Linked DNA regions of Thiohalobacter thiocyanaticus. The protein of the gene in region 2 interacts with the protein of the main gene of each other region in a pairwise test. Links are inferred from orthologs where the notes say so. Each region holds a gene or a part of one and is shown on either strand. Other genes may lie near its edges.

Region 1 (2,953 bases), 380 kb from region 2 along the record:
CGGTCTCGCGCAGCTGGCGCAGGCTCTGGCTGCCGTGGCGCTTGGACAGGGGCGCGCCGTCCTCGCCCACGATCATGGCGATGTGGCCATAGGCCGGTGCCGGCAGCTCCAGCACGTTCAGGAGCATGAGCTGGCGCGGCGTGTTGGTCAGATGATCCTCGCCGCGCAGCACATGCGTCACCCCCATCAGGGCATCATCGATGGCATTGCTGAAGAAGAAGGCCGCGCTGCCGTCGGCCCGGCGGATGATGAAATCCCCGATCTCCTCGCTGCGAAAGCGCTGCGCTCCCCGCACACTGTCATTGAATTCGATGGTCTGACCCGGCGGCACCCGGAAGCGCAGGGTCGGCCGCCTGCCCTCCCCCGCGCGGCGCGCGCGTTCGTCGGCACTGAGCCGGGCGCAGGTACCGGGGTAGCGCGGCGGCTGGCCGGCGGCCTGCTGCGCCTTGCGCGCGATGGCAAGCTCCTGTTCGCTGCAATAGCAGGGGTAGGCCAGATCGGCCGCAATCAGCCGGTCATAATAATGCTCATAGATCCCCGCCCGCTCGGACTGGACATAGGGCCCGGCCCCGCCTTCCACCCCCGGCCCTTCCTGCCAGTCCAGGCCCAGCCAGCGCAGATCACGCTGCAGCTGTTCGCTGTGCTCGGAACGACTGCGCTCGCGGTCCGTGTCCTCGATGCGCAGCAGGAAAACACCCCCGTGATGTCGGGCATAGAGCGCATTGAACAGGGCGGTGCGGGCGTTGCCCAGGTGCATCTCCCCCGTGGGGCTCGGGGCAAAACGGGTTTTGACGGCGGGCTGGCTCATGCGGCCGGAATCATAGCCCATATGAGGTTCCAGGTGCCAGATACCCGGTTCCCCGACCGGCACCAGTAATCTAGCCCCGCCACGGGTCCGTTTCCGCAGGCCTCCCTGGCTGTTCCGGGTTTTGCCCCGCCGGGAAAGCCGTTATCATCCCCCTTCCAACCGCCGCAACGAGCACGCCATCATGCTGAAACGACTGTTCCGATTCTGGCCGGCCCTGCTGCTGCTCGCCGGCTTCAACCTTCACGCCGCACCCGACCAAGGAGCCGAACCCGTGACCGTACGCATGCAGACCACCATGGGCGACATCGTCCTCGAACTCGACGCCGACAAGGCCCCCGTGACCGTGGAGAACTTCCTGGAATACGCCCGTGCCGGCTTCTACGACGGCACCATCTTCCACCGCGTCATCCCCGGTTTCATGATCCAGGGCGGCGGCTTCGAGCCCGGCATGACCCAGAAGCAGACCCGTCCCCCGATCAAGAACGAGGCCGACAACGGCCTGAAGAACGTCGAGGGCGCCATCGCCATGGCCCGCACCCCGGACCCGCATTCGGCCTCGGCACAGTTCTTCATCAATGTGAAGGACAACGACTTCCTCAACTTCACCTCGCCCACGCCGCAGGGCTGGGGCTACTGCGTGTTCGGCAGAGTGACCGAGGGCCTGGACGTGGTGCATGCCATCGAGCAGGTCGCCACCGGCAGCAAGGGCGGTCACCAGGACGTGCCGCAGGAAGACGTGGTGATCGAGAAGGTCACCGTCGAGGAATAGGCTCCACGCGGCCGCCGTGCGGCGGCCGCTCCCCTCTCCCACATGAACACCCTGTTCATCTCCGACCTGCATCTGGATCCGCAGCGCCCGGAGATCCTGGCGCTGTTCACCCGCTTTCTGGACGCACTGGACGCCAGCCAGACCGAGGCCCTGTATATCCTCGGCGATCTGTTCGAGGCCTGGATCGGCGACGACGAGGACGCAGCGGCCTGTCAGGCGATCAGCGACCGGCTGCGCTTGGTGAGCGAACGCGGCATCGTGCTGAACATCATGCACGGCAACCGTGACTTCCTGCTCGGCCCCGCCTTCGCCGAAGGCTGCGGCGCCCGGCTCATCGACGACCCCGCCCGCATCGACCTCTACGGCACCCCGACCCTGCTGATGCACGGGGACACCCTCTGCACCGATGACCTGGAATACCAGGCGTTCCGCCGCCAGGTGCGCGATCCCGACTGGCAGCGGCAATTCCTGGCCCTGCCCCTGGCCGAGCGCCGCCGCATGGCCGCCGGTCTGCGCGAGACCAGCCGCGAACAGACCGCCGCCAAGCGGCCCGAGATCATGGACGTCAATCCGGAGGCCGTCATCACGGCCATGCGCGAGGCCGGCGTGCAGACCCTGATCCACGGCCACACCCACCGTCCCGCCGTGCACGAATTCGAGCTCGACGGCCGCCCTGCCCGGCGCATCGTGCTGGGCGACTGGTATGACCAGGGCAGCGTATTGAAGGCTTCTCCGGCAGGCCGGGAACTGCTGACTTTGTTTGAATAACCGCTGTTTCAGGCACACAGAACCACGATGCGGACGCACGGCTGCGTTCAATTAACAATAAAGCACACACCCTTGCCCATGAAAATCACAAACAAATACATGGCCCTGGTCTTTCTGCTTCTGATCGCCAATTCAGCAATTGCCCAACCCCCCTCCTGGTCCGACTGGCGCCATGGCTACCTGGGGCATTCGCGGGCGCACGCTGCTGCCGAGCGCTCCAGCGCGCCGCTGGTGGTGTATTTCCATGCCGACTGGTGCGGCTGGTGCCGCAAGCTGAATACGCGCTATCTGCGCGAGGGCGAGGTGCGCAGCACCCTGTCGGGGATGCAGAAGGTGGAACTGGAGCCGGAAAAGGGGGCGAGCGAGAACAAGCTGTTCAGGCAGTATGGCGGGTCGGGATTCCCATCCTTCCATGTGCTGGTGCCGGCCAGCGGGGAAAGGCCGGTGAAGCTCTCCCCCTTCAAACGCTCCGGGGAGTGGTCGCCGGCCCGCTTCGCCCAGGCCATCCGCGAGGCCGCCAGCGGTCAGTACAATCGCTGGGCCCATCGATTGGAGCGCAACGGCGATCGGGACGGCGCCCTGAAGGTGCTGGAGGCCGCGCTCGAATA
Region 2 (5,289 bases):
CTATGAGTGATTCCGGTGCCAAGGGTTTTACAACGTCATATACATAAAACCACCAAATAGCGGAAAAAGGAAACGTGCATACCACAAATAGCCAAAACGCTAATATGGCCTCGTCACCACCAATAGTAGAAAAGTAAGCTAATGCTATGCTTAGCATTAGCCACGTTATTCGAATTCTTATATATGTCACTTTGCTTGCCAATTTATCTGCCCCCGAATCCGTTATGCTAGGAGTTAGTTCGCTCGACATTGTGCAAGGCACGTAGATAGGTTGGTGGAGTTGTAGGTCTGACAATTCTGACCGGCACTGAGGTCAACACTGTAGTTGGGAATATCTTTGTTTAGCCATTGATCTACAATGCATCGATCAACGCAATCATTCTCCTTGTTTACAGCATCACAACTTTTAGGATCAAAATTCTCTTCCTCTTTCAGGAGTCCTGGGCTGTCTATCGGATTTCCACTGGGTACAAGTCCTCGACAATGGAATCCAGAAGACGTATCGCCAACACATTGGAATTCGTGAAATAACGGCCCAGGCTGGATGGTAATCGGTAAGTGATCAAGCGGGCTTAAATTCCTCCTGCACTGCAGAGTATCAAGCCCAAAAGCGTCGGTGAAGATTAGAGGATTTCCTTCCGCATAAAGATATGTATTCAACCCGCCCGCAAGCCCAATCGGATCGCTGGTCATATACCGCCCTGTATCCGGATCGTAGTACCGGTGGTAGTTGTAATGCAGCCCGCTTTCAGCATCGTAATACTGCCCCGGAAACCGCAGATTGAACACCACCTCCCGCCCATCCCCATCCGGGTCCTCGTTGACCGTGGCCCACCCGAACGGCGTATGGGTCACCGACCAGACTTTGGTGCCGGTCTCATCGGTCAGGGCCTTGGGAGTGCCCAGGTCATCGTTGTGGATGTAGTACAGGTTGGTGTCGTAGACGCTCGCCTGGCAGGTGCCGGTATTGATGCATCCGATCATGGCATTCATATCCTGACTGTCGTTAACTCCGTCGCCGGTCAGATCATAGACAGAATCCGGGCCGCTCGATGAACTGTAGTGCAGGAAGTACCACTCGTAGAAATCCTCCAGGGTGATCACGCCGTCGCCGTCGAAGTCCCCGTTCAGGATAGCCTCATCGCTGGCCGGTACGTGTTCGAGCATGGCCAGGGGTTTGCCGTTGAGGTAGATGTACTCACGGGTGACCTGTCCAGTGGGGCCGGTCTCGGCCAGCAGTTCCCCGTTGAGGCCGCAGATGTAGCTGCGCTTGGGACCCTGGCCGATCGCGCCCGGAACCTTCACCAGCCGATAGACCCGCTGCCCGAGGCCGTTGTACCTGTAGTCGGCCGTGTTCGTAACTGACGCGAGACGGTTGTCCGGGGTGTAGGTCAGCGTCATCCCGCGCAATGCGGTGGTATTGCCGTTCGCGTCCAGCACAATGGCCTGGCTGTCCCCGTCAAGTTGCGCCAGTCGGTTGGTCTGGGGGGTATAGCCGTAGGTCGTTATCTGGCTATCAACTTCCATTCGGGTCCGGTTGCCATTGCGGTCATAGGCATAATCGCGGTTGCCGAAATATCCACTGCTGGCGGTGTCGATCCGATCCAGAGCATCATAGGTGAAGGTTGGACTTTCCGAACCCGCGTAGGCAACCAGGTTGCCGTTGGCATCGTAGCTGCTGTAGGGGTTGATCCACTGGTAGTAGGGGCCGGAGTATCGCCACGCCGGACGGTAAGCCTGATCATAGCCTTCATAGTACTGCTGGCCGTTGCCGAACACACCGTTCATCAATTCACCGAAGGCGTGGTAAATGCCGTTCTGTAACAACGGAGTGGCGATGCCGTTGTACTGAAGCTGGACGGCGGTGATATTACCGCTGGCGTCGAACACATAGTCCACCTCCGCGCCGCTGGGATAACGGATCCCGGAGACGCGGCCGGTCGCATCATAGATGTAGGACACTGAACCTGCCGCGATCTGAATCCCGGGCCAGGTCACCACCGCCTGGTCGGCCTGAGCGACTTCACCGAAGGCGGTATAACTGTAGTCGAGGCTGGTGTCGGTGCGTGTCATCCGGCACAGCCGCCCCTGCCCGTTGGGGCAGGTGTCGTAGACGTAGCTGACGTCGCTCTCCGTCCCGGGGCCGTCGACGGCGGTGAGGCGGTTCAGGGCGTCGTAACTGTAGGTGAATTCCTGGCCCTTGGCGTCGGTTTTCCCGATCAGGTTGCCGGCGGCATCGTAGCGGAATGTTGTCGTGCCGGTGTCGGGGCTGGTCTGGCTGACCAGATTCCCAAGGTCGTCGTAGGCGTAGGTCGTGGTACCGTCATTGGGGTCGGTAACGGTGGTCAGGTTGTCCTGAACGTCATATGCATAGGCCGTGGCCGCACTGGCTGTGGCAGGGTCGCTGCCGACGACATTCTGAACGGTACGAGTCAGGCGATGCAAGGCGTCATAGCTGTACTCGGTTACCGCACCGCGACCGTCGGTCTGGCGGTTCAGGGTACCGTCGGGGGCATAGTCGTAGTCGACCGTTTCGTTGACCTGAACGCTGGAATTGAGCTGATTGTAGATGTCGAAAGCCTGGGTAAGCTGTTTGCGCAAATAACCCCCCATATCATGGATGCTTTCGGCCTCGCGGTTGCCTTCGGTATCCAGGGTGTATTCGATGTAGTTGCCCAGGCCGTCGGTGATGCGCACCAGCCGGCGGGCATCATCGTAGCCCAAGGTGAGCGTGGTGGCCTCGGGGGTTCCGTAACCCTGGGTGATGCTTTCGACCTCTCCTGTCGCCAGATAGGTCCAACGGGTCTTGCGCTGTTCGCCACTGGTTGTATCGGTCACCACCAGCTGTTTCAGCCTGTCATTGCCCGGATAATAGTAATAGTTGAGCCGCAGGGCACCCCGGTGCTCCTTGCGCAGCTTACCGGTCGCGGTATATCTCAGATTGCGGCGCTCCAGGACGCCATTGGCGCCCTCGACCTCCTTGAGCCGGCCGCGGTCCTCGCCATAGGCCGGGTCGTTGGGATAGTAGCGGTAATGCGTCATATCACCGACGTCGGTGCGCGGACCGTCGATGAGGCTGAGTTGGTGCAGGGGGCCGTTGTACTCGTAGCGGGTGGTGCGGGTGACTATGCTGCCGTCTGGAGCATAGCCGTTGACCGTTTCGGTCAGGCGGTTGCCCCAGTCGTCGTAGGTGTAGCGGGTAACCTTCTGCGCACCAGGGTAGACCGAGGGTTCGAGGATTTCGGTGATCCTGTTGTAGAAGCGTGGGTCATAGTCGTACTCGATCAGGCGCTCTTCCGGCGTGCCGACGGCTTCGATCTTGTAGCCGTACTGACCCTTGGCGTCGTAGTCGCCGTACTGGGTGGTGAGGCCGTTTTCGGTTTTGGACAGCAGGTTGTTGTTGGCGGGGTCGTAGGTATAACTGGTATCGCCGCCGTTGGCGCAGGTGCTGCAGCCGGGGCCACTGATGCCGGTGACCAGGGCCGTGCCCAGATTGACGTCGGTGGTGTAGGTGGTGGACTGACCGCGGGAGTTGGTGACAGTGCGGGTGCCGGTGATGTCGTCGTAGGTGATATCGACGCGTTGGGCGTTTCCGGCGTGGTAGCTAGCCTTGGCGCGGCCGTCGGCGTAGTACTCGTAGGTGGCGTAGCGTATGCCGCGTTCGTCAGTGATGCCGGTCAGGGCGTGCGGCCATCGTGAATTCTCATAGTGATACTGCAATATAGTACCATCTGAATTATAGACATACTCCAGATTACCGTTGACATCATAAGCATATTGCCACGCAATGCCGGAATCACCCGCCACAGATGCCAGTCTTTGCTTGTCGTCATAACTGAGCGCGAGACTCCTCCCCAGCGCCTCATCTACAACTTGAGAAACCCGGCCATATTCCCGGTGCACCGTAACAATGCTTCCGTCAATATATTCAATATGCGTCAGAAGCTTGTCTTTATTGTAATATTCAATAAAACCTTCAGCGGAATGGAATTCCCAGCCAGTCCCGGTTTTATTCAACTCCATGCTGACATCCGCATCCGGCAGCCATACATCACCTGACTCATGAAACTGCAAAACCTTTCCATCCGGACGAAACAAAAACGCCGTCGCCGAACTTCCGCCATGAACAACCAAGGACCTGTCGTAACTATGCCGCCATTTTGTTCCCAGCCCGCCGCTGAACACATAAGGACTACTGTTGTAATATCGAACGAATTCAAGTTTTGAACCAGGCCGAATCGAATAATCCTTTCTCTTGTAGAATTTGCTTCCAGTCGACGGGTTTATTGGGTTACCCACCCGTCCACCCCCGCAATCATCAGGCTTACCCTGATTTTTTGCCATATCGAATCCGCACTGATATTCAACCAGGCACAGAAGTTCGTCATGGCGCAATTCGCCTTCATCGCAATACGCATCCACCGGCACATTGGCTTCATCGCTGCGTCTGCTATACCCCTCCCTGACCGGGTCCGCCTTTGCGCCCACCAACCTTTTAGACAATGATCCCGGAGCGACATAAAACCATAAAGTTCTATCATAACGCGTCATAGGACCTGTCTTTCGCCATCTGAATCTGTAATCAAACGCTTGCTCTACATCAGATATGACATTACTCATGTACTCATAGCCGTCCGCATAAAACCATGGCCCGCCACCGGGATAACCCCAGTAACTGCTCGGCTCGATTTCCGCCACGTAGATCGGAACCAGTTCTTTTTCAGGATAAAGGTAGGACTCGCACGTTTTCGCAAACGAATACTTTCCCGGAAACGCCGCAAGGAAAACACATGACATGAGTATATTGACGCGCTCCATCGCATTCATGATTTTATTCCCTTTATTGCGCCGGTCGTTCCGTGACCGGGCAGAAGATTTCAATGCATCAGACGGGGACCTCAGGGACAGGCATGGTGCAATATCATCTCGCCTGAAAATAATATTATGCTGTCGGTAACGCGATCCTACATCTTCAGTTTGAATTTTACTGTAGTATTATTACGCTCGTTTATGTAATTCCTGTATTACAAATTCATGCCTGACAGTCTGCGGAACATCGAGCATCAAGCCTGGCTGTCAACCTTCTCCAGCACCTGACTCGGCCAGTCGCCGGAGCGGTAGTAGTCGAAATGCGCCTGCATCTGCTCGAAGGCGGTGTCGCGTTCGGCTTTGGTGGCGTACCAGCGCTCCCAGTGCCAGTCCTCGCCGAGCAGGTGCGGGAGGGCCATGGGGTCGCCTTCGGGGAGGCGGCCGCGGATGCCGTATTTCCTGGATGGCTGGTTGGTGGTG

The links.
Region 1: the proteins of CFK21_RS05945 (region 2) and CFK21_RS07655 interact in binary tests that used the Escherichia coli proteins (3 or more experiments, as listed by UniProt). The link is inferred for Thiohalobacter thiocyanaticus from one-to-one orthologs.

Annotation. Positions count from the first base shown.
Region 1 is NZ_AP018052.1:1,648,991-1,651,943, reverse strand. Bases 1-2,834 are described here. They hold CFK21_RS07655 (peptidylprolyl isomerase), read left to right. Parts: upstream 1-1,091; coding sequence 1,092-1,577; downstream 1,578-2,834. Other genes in these bases: CFK21_RS07645 (thioredoxin family protein), read left to right, coding at 2,424-2,834; CFK21_RS07650 (UDP-2,3-diacylglucosamine diphosphatase), read left to right, coding at 1,620-2,345; gltX (glutamate--tRNA ligase), read right to left, coding at 1-808. Outside these bases: more of CFK21_RS07645, read left to right, coding at 2,835-2,953. UniProt on the Escherichia coli protein: PPIases accelerate the folding of proteins. It catalyzes the cis-trans isomerization of proline imidic peptide bonds in oligopeptides.
Region 2 is NZ_AP018052.1:1,266,429-1,271,717, reverse strand. What follows is about bases 35-5,204. They hold CFK21_RS05945 (RHS repeat-associated core domain-containing protein), read right to left. Parts: upstream 4,828-5,204; coding sequence 235-4,827; downstream 35-234. Other genes in these bases: CFK21_RS05940 (hypothetical protein), read right to left, coding at 5,064-5,204. Outside these bases: more of CFK21_RS05940, read right to left, coding at 5,205-5,289. UniProt on the Escherichia coli protein: Rhs elements have a nonessential function. They may play an important role in the natural ecology of the cell.